Regions from separate parts of the Burkholderia anthinoferrum genome, predicted to be linked through region 1. Evidence: predicted binding sites of a transcription regulator. Region 1 holds the regulator's gene; the other holds the start of a gene.
What was found. Region 1 encodes FliA, which starts transcription of late flagellar genes. Its sites were predicted from a motif close to CTAAAGTTTNNNNNNNNNNNGCCGNTA; they were not measured.

Region 1 (11,233 bases):
CGGCGCCGCGAACGTGATCAACATCCCGACCGTCAGCGTGAAGGTCTGCGTGCCGGGCACGTCGAACTGCCAGATCGTCAACAACGTGCTCGTCGATACCGCGTCCTACGGGCTGCGGCTCGTCGGCAGCGCGGTGTCGGGCGTCCTTGGCAGCCTGCCGCATGTGACGAGCGGCGGCGCGCCGGTCGCCGAATGCGGCAAGTTCGTGTCGAGCTACACGTGGGGGTCGGTGCGCACGGTCGACCTGTCGATCGGCTCCGAGCAGGCGGCGTCGCTGCCGGTGCAGATCATCGGCGACCTCGGCACGGCGAACGTGCCGAGCTCGTGCACGAACGGCGGCGCGTCGGCCAACTCGACGGGCGCGCTCGGCGCGAACGGGATCCTCGGCATCGGGCCGGCGCCGTACGACTGCGGCACGACGTGTGCGACGTCGACGTCGACGAGCAACAACTACTACGCGTGCCCGAACGGCGACAACGCGAGCTGCACGGTCGCGCTCGTGCCGCTCGCGCAGCAGGTGGCGAACCCCGTGCATCGTTTCGCGAACAACGACGGCGTGAGCGTGCAGATGCCGACCATCTCGGACAACGGGCAGGCGAGCGCGACCGGCACGCTGACGTTCGGCCTGCCGAACCTGAGCGGCAAGACGGTGATGACGTCGACCACGACCGGCGACGTCAGCGCGACGTTCCAGGGGCGCAACGTGACCGCGTTCTTCGATACGGGCTCGAACGCGTATTTCTTCAACGATTCGGCGCAGACGGTTTGTTCGAGGAATACGGAGTTCTACTGCCCGTCGTCAACGACCACCTATTCGGCGACGCTGAGCGGCCAGAACGGCGCATCGGGCACCGTGTCGATGCCGGTCGCGAACGCGGATTCGCTGTTCTCGAATTCGTCGACGTTCGCGTTCAACGACATCGCGGGGCCGTTCGGCTCGTCCAGCTGGCTCGACATCGGCATGCCGCACTTCTACGGCAAGACGATCTACTTCGGGATGGACAAGACCGCGAGCGGCGGCGCGCAGCCGTTCGTCGCGTTCTGACGCGGCACGGCCGCGGGCAGCAGCAAAAAGGGGGCGAGCGATCGCCCCCTTTTTTATCCGAGAGCCGGCCGCGCGCACTACGGATGGAATCGCCGCCGTCTGCGCGCGCAGCGCCTACGATGTAAGACCGGCACCGGTGCCGGTACGACATCGAGGAGACAGCGCCATGACCCCGCGCATACAACGCATCACGCCGTTCCTGTGGTTCGACCGCGACGCCGAGGCGGCGGCCGATTTCTACGTATCGGTGTTCGACAACGCGCGCATCGTGCACGTCGCGCGCTACGGCAAGGCCGGCGCGCACGCGTCCGGACAGGCCGAGGGCACGGTGATGACGGTCGCGTTCGAACTCGATGGGCAGGCGTTCGTCGCGCTGAACGGCGGCCCCATGTTCCAGATGACGCCGGCCGTGTCGTTCGTCGTCAACTGCCGCGACCAGGACGAGATCGACCATTACTGGGCGCGCCTGTCCGAAGGCGGCGACGCGCGCGCGCAGCAATGCGGGTGGCTGCGCGACCGCTTCGGCGTGTCGTGGCAGGTCGTGCCCGTGCAGATGGCCGAACTGATGACGGGCGACCCGGCCCGCGCCGAGCGCGTGATGGCGCAGGTGATGACGATGAAGAAGCTCGATCTCGGCGCGCTGCAGCGGGCGGCAGCCGGTTAGCGGCGGCCGGCCAGGCCGCTTCGCTCGGTCTGGCCGTTCAGGCTTTTCACGCCCTTCACGCCTTTCACGCCTTTGAGGCCAGTGGCCGCCCGTGCCGTATTGCCGTCGGGCGAGGCGATGCGGCCGGTATCGACAATGGCGAAGGGTGACGCGACCGCCGCGCCTGCGTATTGCCGGCTGCCCGGTTAATCGCATGCCGGATCCTCGAGTCGATTATCGGGGCGGCCGTTTCATTCGGCTGTAATCGAATGCCGGATTATCCGGGCCGTCGTTTCCGTCAGATCTTCACGATTATTAAAATGACGCGGCGTGCAAGCCCCGGCCAAGCCGAAATGCGCCATTGCAGCCATTTCCGTGTCATATGGGCGGGCGATACGCCCCTGTGCGCGTAGTGCGCCGCATGCGAAAAGAGATGGAGCGCACTGAAATTCAACCCTATAATTTCGGCGTTGTTTCCGGGGTGCCAATATAAAACAGGAGGGTAATAAGATGAATTTTTCCGAAGCCATTCGTGCCGTACTGAATAAATACGCCACGTTCGAAGGCCGTGCGCGCCGCGCCGAATACTGGTATTTCGCGCTGCTGAGCTGCGTGCTGTCGATCGTCGGCCAGATCATCGGCGCCGCCGGCCGCGACGGCGGCCTGATCACGCTGCTGCTGCTCGGCGCGATCTCCCTGGTGTCGCTCGCGCTGATCGTTCCGGGCATCGCGGTCAGCGTGCGCCGCCTGCACGATACGGGCCGCTCGGGCTGGTTCCTGCTGCTCGCGCTGATTCCGATCGTCGGCAGCATCCTGCTGCTCGTGTGGATGTGCTCGCGCGGCACCGAAGGCCCGAACCGTTTCGGCGCGGACCCGATTCCGGCCGTCTGACCGACGCTGGCCCCCACGCACGACGCCGTTGGGGGCCGTTTGCCCCGCTTCTCCCGCTTTCCCGCTGTCCTGCTGTCCCGCTGTCCCGCTGTCCCGCTGTCCCGCCCGCCGTTTCACCGTTCCGTTCGCATCGCACCGTCACCGTCCCGCCTGCGGCCGCCATTTCGCCGATGCGCCGCCCGGCCCGCTTTCGCGCCGCGCCGCGCGTCGTTCCGCCCCCGCTCCGGCCGTGTTCGCGGCCGCTCGCCCGATTCCCCGAAATACCCCCCTTTCCCGGCTTTGCTCGACCGATCGGCGTTTGACGCCTCCATGAATAATCGGTGTCACTGAAAAACGGCATTCCGCCGTACCCGACTGGAGGCCCCGTGGCAGACGAGAGCGATCTCGACAAGACCGAAGCCGCCACTCCCAGGCGCCGCGAGAAGGCGCGCGAGGAGGGGCAGGTCGCGCGTTCGCGCGAACTGGCTTCGTTCGCACTGCTCGCGGCGGGGTTCTACGGCGCATGGCTGTTCGCGGGCCCGTCGGGCGCGCATCTGCAGGCGATGCTGCGCGGCGCGTTCACGTTCGATCGCGCGACCGCGTTCGACACCGACCGGATGCTGTCGGCGGCCGGCAGCGCGAGCCTCGAAGGCTTCGCCGCGCTGCTGCCGCTCCTCGCGCTCACCGGCGTCGCCGCGCTGCTCGCGCCGATGGCGCTGGGCGGCTGGCTGATCTCGCAGAAGACGCTCGAACTGAAGTTCGACCGCCTGAACCCGATCGCGGGCCTCGGCCGGATGTTCTCGATCCAGGGGCCGATCCAGCTCGGGATGTCGATCGCGAAGACGCTGGTCGTCGGCGGGATCGGCGGCGTCGCGATCTGGCGCAGCAAGGACGAACTGCTCGGCCTCGCGACCCAGCCGCTCGGCGCCGCGCTGCCCGATGCGCTGCATCTGGTCGCCGTGTGCTGCGGCACGACGGTCGCCGGGATGCTGGTGGTCGCCGGGCTCGACGTGCCTTACCAACTCTGGCAGTACAACAAGAAGTTGCGCATGACGAAGGAAGAAGTGAAGCGCGAGCATCGCGAGAACGAGGGCGACCCGCACGTGAAGGGGCGGATCCGCCAGCAGCAGCGCGCGATCGCCCGCCGCCGGATGATGGCGGCCGTGCCGAAGGCCGACGTCGTCGTCACGAACCCGACGCACTTCGCGGTCGCGCTGCAATACACGGATGGCGAGATGCGCGCGCCGAAGGTCGTCGCGAAGGGCGTGAACCTCGTCGCCGCGCGCATCCGCGAACTCGCGGCCGAACACAACGTGCCGCTGCTCGAAGCGCCGCCGCTCGCGCGTGCGCTGTATCACAACGTCGAACTCGAGCGCGAGATCCCCGGCTCGCTGTACTCGGCGGTCGCCGAAGTGCTCGCGTGGGTCTACCAGCTCAAGCGCTTCCGTTCGGAAGGCGGCGCGTTCCCGGCGGTGCCGGTCGATCTCGACGTGCCGGCCGAACTCGACAAGGGCGCGTCGGTCGCCGCCGACGACGAACGTGAAGAAGCCGAAGACGCGCTCGGCCAGCAAGGGAACGCAGCATGAGCACCCCGACCACCGGCCTGTTCGCCAAACGCACGAACCCGTTCGCGGGCACCAATCTGCGCGCGCTCGCGGGCCCGACCCTCATCTGCATGATCCTGGGGATGATGATCCTGCCGCTGCCGCCGGTGCTGCTGGATCTGCTGTTCACGTTCAACATCGCGCTGTCCGTGATGGTGCTGCTCGTCAGCATGTACACGATGAAGCCGCTCGACTTCGCGGCGTTCCCGAGCGTGCTGCTGTTCTCGACGCTCCTGCGCCTGTCGCTGAACGTCGCGTCGACGCGCGTCGTGCTGCTCGAAGGCCACACCGGGCCGGATGCCGCCGGCCAGGTGATCGAGGCGTTCGGCCACTTCCTCGTCGGCGGCAACTTCGCGGTCGGCATCGTCGTGTTCGTGATCCTGATGATCATCAACTTCATGGTGATCACGAAGGGCGCGGGGCGGATCGCCGAAGTGTCCGCGCGCTTCACGCTCGACGCGATGCCCGGCAAGCAGATGGCGATCGACGCCGACCTGAACGCGGGCCTCATCAACGAGGAACAGGCGCGCAAGCGGCGCCTCGCCGTATCGCAGGAAGCCGAGTTCTACGGGTCGATGGACGGCGCGTCGAAGTTCGTGCGCGGCGACGCGATCGCCGGCCTGATCATCATGGCGATCAACGTGATCGGCGGGCTGATCGTCGGGATGGTCCAGCACGACATGAGCTTCGCCGCGGCCGGCACCAACTACACGCTGCTGACGATCGGCGACGGCCTCGTCGCGCAGATCCCGTCGCTCGTGATCTCGACTGCGGCCGGCGTGATCGTGTCGCGCGTCGCGACCGACGAGGACATCGGCACGCAGATCACCGGCCAGCTGTTCACGAACCCGCGCGTGCTGAACATCACCGGCGCGATCATCGTGCTGATGGGGCTGATCCCCGGGATGCCGCACTTCGCGTTCCTCGCGCTCGGCGCCGGCGCGATCTGGCTCGCGCGCACGCAGACCCGGCGCGCGGCGGCCCGCAAGGCGGCCGGCGACGTCACCGACATCGCGCCGCCCGCCGTGCTGCCGGCCGACAGCCACGAAGCGACCTGGGACGACGTGCAGCTGATCGACCCGCTCGGCCTCGAGGTCGGCTACCGGCTGATTCCGCTCGTCGACAAGAACAGCGACGGCGAGCTGCTCAAGCGCATCAAGAGCATCCGCAAGAAATTCGCGCAGGAAATCGGCTTCCTGCCGCCGGTGATCCATATCCGCGACAACCTCGAATTGCGGCCGAACGCATACCGGATCGCGCTGAAGGGCGTCGAGATCGGCTTCGGCGAAGTGTTCCCGGGCCAGTGGCTCGCGATCAACCCGGGCCAGGTGACGGCCGCGCTGCCGGGCGCCGTCACGCAGGATCCGGCGTTCGGGCTGCCGGCCGTGTGGATCGACGTCGCGATGCGCGAGCAGGCGCAGGTGTACGGCTACACGGTGGTCGATGCGAGCACGGTCGTCGCGACCCACCTGAATCATCTGGTCGTCCAGCATGCGGCCGAGTTGCTCGGCCGCCAGGAAGTGCAGGCGCTCGTCGAGCGCACCGGCAAGGACGCGCCGTCGCTCGTCGAGGACCTCGTGCCGAAGACGATCTCGCTCACCACGCTGCAGAAGGTGCTGCAGAACCTGCTCGAGGAAGGCGTGCCGATCCGCGACATGCGCACGATCCTCGAGGCCGTGTCCGAGCATGCGGGCCGCGGCGACGCGTTCGAGATCACGGCCGCGGTGCGCCTCTCGCTCGGCCGCGCGATCACGCAGCAGTGGTATCCGGGCAACGGCGAAATGCAGGTGATGGGCCTCGACGCGAATCTGGAGCGCGTGCTGTCGCAGGCGCTCGCCACCGGCGCGAACCCGGGCCTCGAGCCCGGCCTCGCGCACAACCTTCTGACGGGCACGCAGCAAGCGTTGCTGCGTCAACAGAATCTCGGGCTGCCGCCGGTGCTGCTGGTGCAGCACGCGCTGCGCGCGATGCTCGCGCGTTTCCTGCGCCGCAGCCTGCCGCAATTGAAAGTGCTGTCGTACGCCGAAGTGCCGGACACACGCACGATCAAAGTCGTTAACGTCATCGGGGGTTCCGCTTGAACATTCGCAAATTCACCGGCGCAACGAGCCGCGACGCACTTCGTCTCGTGCGCGAGGCGCTCGGCGCCGACGCGGTCGTGCTGTCGAACCGCACGCTCGATGACGGCAGCGTCGAAATCGTCGCACTCGCCGATTCGGATCTCGCCGCGGTGGCGCCGCCGGCCGCGCGGCCGCGCTTCGCTTCGCCGCGCCTGCCGGAATCCGTGCCGGCCGCCGCCGTGCCGGGCATCGTGTCGCGCCCGGGCATCGCCCCGCGCCCGGCCGTCAATCCGTATGCGGCGGGCGAAGGCGGGCTGCCGGACGTGTTCTCGTCCGTGTTCGGCGCGAGCGCCGACGCGCAAGAGGCTGACATGCAGCCTTCGTCGAGCGATGCGGACGCGCCGGCCGCCGCGCCGTCGATCGCCGCGCCGGCCGCCGGATCGCCGGCCGCACGATCGCCTGCCGCCGGATCGCCGGCCGCCACTTCCGAACCCGCACCGTGGCTGGTCGAGCACGCGAAGCGCCTGACGCAGCAGCGCGACGCGCTGATCGCCCGTGCGCAGGCGCCGGTCGAGCCGCTGGCAAGCGCGCCGCAGCCCGCGGCCAGCGCGACGCCGCCCGACTGGGCCCGCGACATCGTGCGCGAGGCCGAACGCAGGATGCCGAACGCAGGATCGCCTGCCGCCGGATCGCCGGCCGCAGGATCGCCTGCCGCCACGAAGCGCACACCCGACACGGGCGCCGCGTACGCGGCGAGGGCGGCGGACCGTACGCGCCTGCCCTCCGACGCGGCCGCCGCGGTGGCCGACGCGGTGAAGTCGCGCATCGAGCGGATCGTCAACGACACCGTGATGCACGAGCTCGGCGAGCTGCGCGGGATGATGGAGGAGCAGTTCGACAGCCTGATGTGGCACGACCGCCAGCGTCGCAGCGCCGTTCACGGCGCGCTGACGAAGCACCTGTTCGCGGCCGGTTTCTCCGCGCAGCTCGTGCGGATGCTGGTCGACAACCTGCCGGCCGGCGACGGCGCGCAGACCTTCGAGCAGGCCGCCGAATGGGCGCAGTCGGTGCTCGCGTCGAACCTGCCGGTGCTCGACAGCGAGGACGCGCTGATGGAGCGCGGCGGCGTGTTCGCGCTGATGGGGCCGACGGGCGTCGGCAAGACGACCACCACCGCGAAGCTGGCCGCGCGCTGCGTGATGCGCTTCGGCGCGAGCAAGGTCGCGCTGCTGACCACCGACAGCTACCGGATCGGCGGCCACGAACAACTGCGCATTTTCGGCAAGATCCTCGGCGTGCCGGTGCACGCGGTGAAGGACGCGGGCGATCTCGCGCTCGCGCTGTCCGAGCTGCGCAACAAGCACATCGTGCTGATCGACACGATCGGCATGAGCCAGCGCGACCGCGCGGTGTCCGACCAGATCGCGATGCTGCACGGCGCGAACGCACCGGTGCAGCGCTTGCTGCTGCTGAACGCGACGAGCCACGGCGACACGCTCAACGAAGTCGTGCAGGCGTACCGCAGCGCGGGCGAGCACCCCGACCTGGCCGGCTGCATCCTGACCAAGCTCGACGAGGCGACCCACCTCGGCGGCGTGCTCGACACGGTGATCCGCTACAAGCTGCCGGTCCACTACGTGTCGACCGGCCAGAAGGTGCCGGAGAACCTGTACGTCGCGTCGACCCGATTCCTGCTGAAGAGCGCGTTCTGCGTGCCGCGCGACGGCTCGCCCTTCGTGCCGCAAGACGACGACATGCCGACGCTGCTCTCCGCACTGACCGCGCGTTCCACCGCCGAGCTGCACGAGGTGCGATTTGGATAAACCGATCATCGATCAGGCCGAAGGGCTGCGCCGCCTGCTGGCCGGGCGCGCGTCGCGCATCGTCGCGGTGACGGGCGGGCCGGCGGGCGTCGGCTGCACGTCGACCGTCGTGAATCTCGCGGCGGCGCTCGCGTCGCTCGGCAAGGACGTACTCGTCGTCGACGAGCGCGCCGACGTGCGCTCGGCCAGCGCGACGCTCGCCGGCGCGTGGCTGCGCGACGGCGCGCGCACGCGGGTCGCGGCCGGTTTCAGCCTGTGCGCGGCGGCGCGGCTCGCGCGCGCCGGCTACAGCGACGCGCAACTGAGCGACTTCATCGACGGCCCGGCCGACATCGTCCTCGTCGACGCGCAGCTCGGCGCCGATGGGTCGTTCTCGGCGCTCGCGCGCGAAGCGCACGACGTGCTGGTCGTCACGCGGGTCGCCGCGCAGGCGATCACCGAGGCGTATGCGTGCATGAAGCGGCTGCATTTCGCGCACGCGTTCGCGCAGTTCCGCGTGCTGACCAACCAGGTCGGCAGCCACGCGGACGCGAAGGCGGCGTTCGACAACCTCGCGGGCGTCGCGAACCGCTACCTGACCGTGTCGATCGCCGACGCGGGCTGCGTGAGTGCCGATCCGCTCGTCGAGCACGCCCGCGAATTGATGCATGCGGTGGTCGACGCGTTTCCGTCGTCGTCCGCCGCGCGCGACTACCGGCAGATTGCCGCCGACCTGTTGTACTGGCCGATGCGCCCGCGTTCGGGTGCGGGCCGCGCGGTCCACGCCGGCGGCAAGCCGTCGTACGAGGCGGGCGCGGCACACGCCGCGTGAGCGCCACCCGGAGGAGGGAGCCATGATGTACAACGCTCAAGGAAAGATGTCCCAGGCCGACGTGCTCGCGCAATACGCGCCGCTCGTGCGTCGCCTCGGATTGCAGCTCGTCGCGAAAATGCCGGCGAGCGTCGATCTCGACGACCTGATCCAGGCCGGCATGATCGGCCTGATGGACGCGGCGGGCCGCTACAAGGAAGACCAGGGCGCGCAGTTCGAGACCTACGCGACGCAGCGCATCCGCGGCGCGATGCTCGACGAGCTGCGCAGCAACGACTGGCTGCCGCGCAGCCTGCGCAAGACCTCGCGCGAGGTCGAGCACGCGGTGCACCAGGTCGAGCAGCACCTCGGCCGCTCGGCGAGCGAGACCGAGATCGCGCAGCACCTGAACATGCCGCTCGACGAATACCAGGGGATGCTGCAGGACCTGCATGGCAGCCAGCTCATCTACTACGAGGATTTCGATCGCGCGGCCGACGACGAGCCGTTCCTCGACCGCTATCGCGTCGATCACGCCGATCCGCTGTCGGCGCTGCTAGACGAACACCTGCGCGAGGCGCTCGTCGAGGCGATCGAGCGGCTGCCGGAGCGCGAGAAGCTGCTGATGTCGCTGTACTACGAACGGGGTCTGAATCTGCGCGAGATCGGCGCGGTGCTCGAGGTGAGCGAATCGCGCGTGTGCCAGTTGCACAGCCAGGCCGTCGCGCGCCTGCGCGCGCGGCTGCGCGAGCAGGCGTGGGTGGGCGCGGAGTCCTGACCCTCTGCCGACGGCGGCGGCGCGCCGGCGCCGCGCGCTCGCGCCGTATGCGGTGCTTGCGCATTTCGCGCGCCGATTTGCTACAATCCCCTCCGTTTTCCGAGGAGCGTTGCGACGGACCATCCTGCGTCCGCCAGGCTCGGAAGGCTTCACCAAGCAGCCGTGCGACGATTTTTTCGCGCCGGCCCCGCTTCCTGAACGGCGCTCACGTCACCAATCTAGAAACTTTTTAGAAAGGAGGGCGTGATGAACGCCATTATCGATTCCAAGGCTTCCCACGATTACGTCGTCGCCGACATGGCGCTGGCCGGCTGGGGCCGCAAGGAACTCAACATCGCCGAGACCGAAATGCCGGGCCTCGTGCAGATCCGCGACGAATACAAGGCGCAGCAGCCGCTGAAGGGCGCGCGCATTGCCGGTTCGCTGCACATGACGATCCAGACGGGCGTGCTGATCGAGACGCTGAAGGCGCTCGGCGCGGACGTGCGCTGGGCGTCGTGCAACATCTTCTCGACGCAGGACCACGCGGCCGCCGCGATCGTCGAAGCCGGCACGCCGGTGTTCGCGTTCAAGGGCGAGTCGCTCGACGAATACTGGGAGTTCTCGCACCGCATCTTCGAATGGCCGAACGGCGAATTCGCGAACATGATCCTGGACGACGGCGGCGACGCCACGCTGCTGCTGATCCTCGGCTCGAAGGCCGAGAAGGACCGTTCGGTGATCGCGAAGCCGACCAACGAGGAAGAAGTCGCGCTGTACAAGTCGATCGCCGCGCACCTCGACGTCGACGCGAACTGGTACTCGAAGCGCCTCGCGCACATCAAGGGCGTGACGGAAGAAACCACGACCGGCGTGCACCGCCTGTACCAGATGGAAAAGGACGGCCGCCTGCCGTTCCCGGCGTTCAACGTGAACGATTCGGTCACGAAGTCGAAGTTCGACAACCTGTACGGCTGCCGCGAGTCGCTTGTCGACGGCATCAAGCGCGCGACCGACGTGATGATCGCGGGCAAGGTGGCGGTCGTCGCGGGCTACGGCGACGTGGGCAAGGGCTGCGCGCAGTCGCTGCGCGGCCTGGGCGCGACCGTGTGGGTCACCGAAATCGATCCGATCTGCGCGCTGCAGGCGGCGATGGAAGGCTACCGCGTCGTGACGATGCAATACGCGGCGGACAAGGCCGACATCTTCGTGACGGCCACCGGCAACTACCACGTGATCAATCACGATCACATGAAGGCGATGCGTCACAACGCGATCGTCTGCAACATCGGTCACTTCGACTCGGAAATCGACGTCGCGTCGACGCGCCAGTACCAGTGGGAAAACATCAAGCCGCAGGTCGACCACATCATCTTCCCGGACGGCAAGCGCATCATCCTGCTGGCCGAAGGCCGCCTCGTGAACCTCGGCTGCGCGACCGGCCACCCGTCGTTCGTGATGTCGAATTCGTTCGCGAACCAGACGCTCGCGCAGATCGAACTCTTCACGCGCGGCGACCAGTACGAGAACAAGGTCTACGTGCTGCCGAAGCATCTCGATGAAAAGGTCGCGCGCCTGCACCTCGCGCGCATCGGCGCGAACCTGTCGGTGCTGTCGGACGAGCAGGCCGCGTACATCGGC
Region 2 (6,432 bases), on a different contig from region 1:
CATCTGCACGTAGCCGTTCGCGTCGGCGGCCGGGTTCGCCGGGTCGTAGGTCGATTTCATCGGCGACGGGTCGTCCATCACCTTCGTCACGCGCACGCCGCCCACGCCCTGGCCGGACGCGGTGCGCGCGCCGCCCATCGGGTCGGTCGCGAACACGACCTGCTTGGCCTTGTACGGCTTGCCGTCGGGGCCGGTCGCGCTGTCGGCGTTCGCGAGGTTCGACGCGGTCACGTTCAGGCGCTGCGATTGCGCGGACAGCGCCGAACCGGCGACGCCGAAGATGTTCATCAACGAAGGCATGGAGGCTCCTTGTGCTTGGGTCCGGGTCCGGATTCGGAAGCGGCGCTTACGAGTTCGTCGAGATCGCGGCGATCATCGCCTTGATCTGCTGGGTCATCACGGTCATCCCGGTTTCGTAGTGCAGCGCGTTGTTCGCGAACTGCACGCGCTCGACGTCGAGATCGACCGTGTTGCCGTCGAGCGACGGCTGCAGCGGCATCCGGTATTGCGCGCGGCCGTAGTCGTCCGACGGGCCGCCGGTCGGGATCAGCTTCGCGGTGCCGGCCATGTGGCCCGGCGCCGTCGACACCATCGACATGCCGCTCGTCACGCCGGCCGGCTGCGCCATCGGCAGTGGCGCGGCGTTGCTCGGCGCGAGCCCGCCGCCCGTCTGCTTCAGCGAGCGCGCGAGCGTCGACGCGAAATCGACGTCGCGGGCCTGGTAGCCGGGCGTGTCGGCGTTCGCGATGTTCGACGACAGCAGTTCCTGCCGGTAGGCGCGCACGTCGAGCGCCTGTCGGCCGAACGCGAATTCCGCATCGAGTTTGTCCAGCATGTGTGCGTCTCTCCGTATGAAGCGCTGCACGCCCCTCGCGCCGGATGGCGGCCCGAGCGGCTTTTTTCCATGACAGCGATGGTAGGCGCGGCACGCAACCGGCAATCGGGCGAATAACGCGGCAAAGGCCCCCTCTATTCATCGTTTGCGCGACGCTCGCGCTCCCTAGAATGCGAAGCGGATCAACGGATCGAGGACACGGCGATGACGGGCGGCGCACTTCGCGACAGGAACGGGCGGCTCACGCACGTCCGGCGTGCATTCGCGCTCGCCGCGGCGCTGTGGATCGCCGCGCCCGCCGTGCACGCGGACGACGGGATGATCGTGATTCCCGGACGCGGCGAGACGGCCGAAACCGCGCTCGCGCACGCCAACGCGGCGAGCGGCGGGCAGTTCGGCGCGAATGCGGGCGCCGCTTCCGCTTCGGGCGCGCAGCGCGCGGCCGGCGGAGCGAGCGCCGCGACCGGCGCCGGCTACGCGGCGCAACCGGCCGGCCAGATGGTCGTGACGAGCGTGCCGCCGCCGGCCGCCGCGCCGGCTCCCGCGCCGGTCCCCGTCTACGCAGCCCGCGCGAACGCCGGGTACGGCACGTCGCCGCGTGCGGCGGACCCGGCCGCCATCGCGACGGTCGTCGCCGGCACGGCCGAGCCGGCATCGAATGCCGCGCGGCCGGCGCCGCCACCGGCAGCATCGGCCCGCCTCGCGGCTGCCCGCGCCGCGTCGGTCGCGGCGGCGCCGCGCACGGCGGCCGCCTCCGCCCACCCGGCCCCGGCTGCCGCCGCGCCCCCGCCCGCGACGCCGCCCGGCCAGCAAGATCCCGAAACGATCCGGCGCGCGGCCCTCGCGTTCCTGCAGCAGCAGATCGCCGGCCTGCCCGGCAAGACCACCGCGACGGTCACGACCGCCTTTCCGCGCGGGCTCGCCGCGTGCACGACGCTCGAACCGTTCCTGCCGACCGGCGCGCGCCTGTGGGGCCGCACGACGGTCGGCGTGCGCTGCGCGGGCGAACGGCCGTGGACCGTCTACCTGCAGGCGAAGGTCGCCGTGCAGGCTACCTATTACGTCGCCGCGCGCCAGATCGCGCCCGGCGAGCCGCTCTCCGCGGCCGATCTCGTCGCGCGCGACGGCGACCTGACGGTGCTGCCGCTCGCGGTGATCACCGATCCGGCGCAGGCGATCGGCGCGACCGCGCTCGCGCGCATCTCGGCCGGGCTGCCGCTGCGGCAGGACATGCTGAAGAGCGCGGCGTCGGTGTCGGCCGGCCAGACGGTGCGGGTCGTCGCGGCCGGCCCCGGCTTCACGATTTCGGCCGAGGGCAGCGCGCTCGCGAATGCGGCGCCCGGCCAGTCGGTGCGGGTGCGAATGGCGGCGGGCCAGATCGTCACGGCGGTCGTCAAGGACGCCGGCACCGTGGAAATTCCGCTGTAGGGACGGATCGGCCGTAAAAATGTAAAAAATTGTTTATTCGGAGCCTGTCGGGCTCGCGATGCTAAAGTTCGGGCCGACCCGGCCGTTATCTGGGTCAAACCGTACAGGAAACCCATCGTGAAGATCGATTCCACTCCGAAACCGAGCCCCCTCGCGCCGACCGGCAACGGCGCGGCCCGTGCGCCGTCCGGCACGGACCAGCCGTCCGCACCGGCAGCCGACGCAGGATCGACCGGCGGCGACGCGACCGTGAACCTGTCGGGTCTGTCCGGCCAGTTGCGTTCGGTGTCCGCATCGGGCGACGCCGATATCGACGCAGGCCTGGTCCAGTCGATCAAGGACGCGCTGAACGACGGCACGCTGACGATCGACGCGAACAAGATTGCCGACGGCGTATTGAACACCGCCCGCGAGCTGCTGCAGCAGCAGCGTCCGGGCAGCTAATCCCCGGCCTCGTGGCCGGGTCACCCCGGTTTGCCGGCGCGCGCAGCACTGCGCGCACCGGCGTGACGAGCATGACGCGATGAGAGAAGAGCTGCTGGCCACGGTCAACGACGAACACGCGACGGTCGAGGCGTTCGCGTCCCTGCTCGTCTACGAGGAAAAGGCGCTGACGACGGCCGAGCCGCTCGAGATGCTGCCGGGGATCGTCGAAAAGAAAAGCGCGCTGATCGACCGGCTCGCGCAGCTCGAACGCACGCGCGACACGCAGCTTTCCGCGCTCGGCTTTCCGGCCGGCAAGAAAGGCATGGACCAGGCGGCCGAGCGCGATGCGCGCCTCGCGAGCCGCTGGCAACTGCTGCAGCAGGCCGCCGAACGCGCGCGCCAGGCCAATGCGAACAACGGGATGCTGATCCGGATCCGGATGGACTACAACGAGCGCGCGCTCGCGGTGCTGCGCTCGGCGCCCGCGCCGGCCGGCGTGTACGGCCCCGACGGGCGCGTGTCGGCGCTCACGCGCTGACCGGCCGGCGTCGAGCCGCGCCGCGCGGCCGCCCGGCGGCCGCGCCCCCTGCTTTCCCCTTCGTTACAACAGCGGACACGCGGTGACCTGCGTGCCGCGTTCCACGCACAGCCGCTCGTAGTCGCGCAGGTATGCGCACTCGGCGTCGTCCAGCAGATCGACATCGATCAGGTCCCAGTCGTAGCCGACCGTCACGATGTTCTCGAACGTCACCGTGCCCGGCTGCGCGTCGTCCGGCCGCACGATCACGATGTTCTCGATCCGCACGCCGCCCTTGCCCGGCAGGTAGATGCCCGGCTCGACCGAAATCACCGCGTTCGGCACCAGCCCGTACGTCGCGCCCGGCGCGAACCGCACGCCGCCCTCGTGCACGTGGATCCCGACGCCGTGCCCGGTGCCGTGGCCGAAATCGTGGCCATGATCGCGGCACACCTGGCGCACCAGCGCATCGACGTCGCCGCCCGTCGCCGTGGCCGGAAAGCGCGCGACGAGCCCCTTGATGCAGGCCTTCAGCGCGACCGTGTAGATCTCGCGCTGCCACGGCTGCGCGACCGTCTCCGGCCGCGTGCGGCGCAGCACGACGCGCGTGCAGTCCGTCGCGAAGCCGGCTTCGTAGTACGCGCCGCTGTCGAGCAGCACGAGCTCGCCCTCGGTCAGCTCGACGTCGGCGCTCGCCGCCGTGTAATGCGCGAACGCGCTGTTCGCGCCGTTCGCCGCGATCGACGGGAACGACAGCGCGACCGCCGAACGGGCGCCGTACGCGTCGTTGATCCTGCGCGCGAGGTCGTACTCGGTGTGGCGCACGCCCGGCTCGCCGGTCTTCGCCCAGCGCATCGTCTCGGCGATCGCCGCGGAGCTGCGCGCGAACGCGTCGCGGAAGCGCTCGAGCACCGCCGGCGTCTTGCTTGCCCGCATCGCCTCGACCGGGTTGAAATCGGCATGCCGCGCGTGCGGCCACACGCGCTTCACCGCGTCGACGAGCGCGCAGTTCACCGATTCGAAGCCGTAGCACACGTGCTCGACCGCGAACCGGGCCAGAAACCGTTCGAGCGCCGCGACGTCGCGCCGGATCACGTGCAGCGCCGGATACGAATCGAGCGCGACCTCGCAGCGGTCGCAGCCTTCCGGCAAGAACAGCGCCACCTGGCCGCCGATCGCGAACAGGAAGCCGAGGTGCGACGACGCATTCGGGATGTGATAGCCGCGGCTGTTCAGCAGATACGCGAGATCGTCCGACGCGCAGGTGAAGAACGCCGTCCTGCCGTCGGCCGCGCCGGTATGCGCGGCGAGCCGGCGGTTCAGCGCGTCGAGGTTCTGCGCGACGCTCGCGCCGGTCATCGCGGCCGGAATCTCGAAGATCGGCCGCTCGACGTTCCAGCCCGGCAGCGCGATCGCGCGATCGATCTCGCGGTCGGCGAGGCTCGCCCAGTCGAGCGACGCGGCCCGTGTCTGCTCGAACAGCCGGTCGCGCTGCGCGACGCTGATCCGCCGCGCGTCGTAGCCGACCCGCGCGAGCCGGCTCGCGTGCGCGAGCAGCCAGTCGGCCATCGCCTGCCAGATCGTCACGTCGATGCCGAGCTTCTCGACGCGCACGCGCGCCGGATCGCACTGCTCGTCGGCCTGGAAGTGATAGCGGCCGTCGACGAACAGCACGAACGGCGGCAGATCGAGCGCCTGCGCGGTCGCCGCGCTCAGAAAGATTCCGCAGCCGGCCGATCCGTCGAAACCGGACACCGCGTAGCGCGGGTTGTTGCCGCGCGGCAGGTATTCGGTCACGTATTCGTCCTGCGACGTGATCACCACCGCGTCGAGCCGCGCGGCATCGAGCAGGCGCGACAGGCCGGCCTGCGTGTCGGCGACGGACGCGTCGTACGGGGGAAGGCCGGAGAAGCTGTATTTCAGTCGATCGATCATCGGATGCCCGTTATTCGTTGCTGTCGGCGGCCGGAAGCATGTCGCGGCGTCGCGCCTGCCTGACGCGACACGTCGCCGCGGTTCAGGTCACGCACGGCACGACGCGCGGCCGCGGCCGCGCCGCCGTTCAGGCGGCAGGCCCACGGTAAAATTTTTGTCTCACTTAACTTTGTTTGATGCGCGACAGAATCTAGAGCACGCTGAAATCGAGGTCAAGCCAAAATTTTCGTAGCACTAAAATCGGCGCCCTGCCCGCGGATCCCGGCACAACGCCAATTCGGCCGGCGACGCCGCGCGGTACAATGCGCCGGCCCAGCCGCCGCCCCGCCCCGGCGGCCGCTTAGCCCCTTCGCCCGCGTCCCGACTCGTTGCCACACGAAAGAGATTCATGGATTCAGACCTCATGCGTATCGGCCAGCGCATTCGCCGCCTGCGCCGGGAAGCGAAGAAGACGCTGCTGGAAGTCGCGTCCGAAGCGAAACTGTCGGTGGGGTTCCTGTCGCAGGTCGAGCGTCATCTGACGGGCATCTCGCTGTCGTCGCTCGTCAACGTCGCGAAGGCGCTGGGCGTGCCGCTCGGCGCGCTGATCGACCAGCCGCGCCAGGCGCAGCCCGATTCGCACGAGGGCAGCCGCCGGCCGTACGCGCTCGACGCCGCGTCGCAGTGGTACGAGCGGCTGTCCACCACGTTCGACGGCAGCCAGATCAACGCGCTCAAGGTGCAGATGCTGGAAGGCTACCGGTCCGAATGGGTCGCGCACGGCGGCGACGAATTCGTGTACGTGCTGGCCGGCCGCGTCTGCTACACGGTCGGCAAGAAGCATTACCCGCTGACGGCCGGCGACTCGCTGCACTTCGACGCGCGCAAGCGCCATCGCGTGGCCAACGTCGGCGACGGGCCGGCCGAGCTGATCACCGTCAGCACGCTGCCGCTGTTCGACGACAGCGGTGCGGAATGCGTGCCCGCGACGACGGATATCGGGCAGCCGGCCGCTAGCGCGCCGCGCGTGCGCCGCCGCGCGCCGGCTCCCGAACGGAATGGCCGCGACGCCGCCGCGGCACGGCCGTCGAGGGCCGGCGCAGCCGAAAGGAAGGGGACGGCGAAGGCGCGCGCTGCCGCCGGCAAACGCCCGGCGGCCGCGACCCCGGCACGCAGGAAGAAACCGTAACGGCCGACGGGCGCGCACGCCCTGCGCGCTGTTCCGCGCCGCCTACTCGCCGATCGCGAGCGCCTGCGCGACAGCCTGGATCCGCGCGCGGTGCACGGCATCCTTGATCTTCTCCGTGTCGCT

Region 2: the regulator FliA is predicted to act here: its motif matches at 2,325-2,351, upstream of flgM (flagellar biosynthesis anti-sigma factor FlgM).

The regions. Positions count from the first base shown of each region.
Region 1 is NZ_LFZP01000001.1:197,745-208,977, forward strand. Features, by position in the region: gene C5F75_RS00930 (DUF3443 family protein) at 1-1,045, shown strand, start outside; gene C5F75_RS00935 (VOC family protein) at 1,212-1,709, shown strand; gene C5F75_RS00940 (DUF805 domain-containing protein) at 2,199-2,579, shown strand; gene flhB (flagellar biosynthesis protein FlhB) at 2,945-4,144, shown strand; gene flhA (flagellar biosynthesis protein FlhA) at 4,141-6,243, shown strand; gene flhF (flagellar biosynthesis protein FlhF) at 6,240-8,045, shown strand; gene C5F75_RS00960 (nucleotide-binding protein) at 8,038-8,856, shown strand; gene C5F75_RS00965 (RNA polymerase sigma factor FliA) at 8,879-9,613, shown strand; S-adenosyl-L-homocysteine riboswitch at 9,709-9,827, shown strand; gene ahcY (adenosylhomocysteinase) at 9,860-11,233, shown strand, end outside.
Region 2 is NZ_LFZP01000004.1:83,899-90,330, reverse strand. Features, by position in the region: gene flgC (flagellar basal body rod protein FlgC) at 1-300, opposite strand, end outside; gene flgB (flagellar basal body rod protein FlgB) at 347-835, opposite strand; gene flgA (flagellar basal body P-ring formation chaperone FlgA) at 1,040-2,263, shown strand; gene flgM (flagellar biosynthesis anti-sigma factor FlgM) at 2,381-2,707, shown strand; gene C5F75_RS02305 (flagella synthesis protein FlgN) at 2,787-3,227, shown strand; gene C5F75_RS02300 (M24 family metallopeptidase) at 3,291-5,141, opposite strand; gene C5F75_RS02295 (helix-turn-helix domain-containing protein) at 5,530-6,309, shown strand; gene C5F75_RS02290 (multifunctional CCA addition/repair protein) at 6,352-6,432, opposite strand, start outside.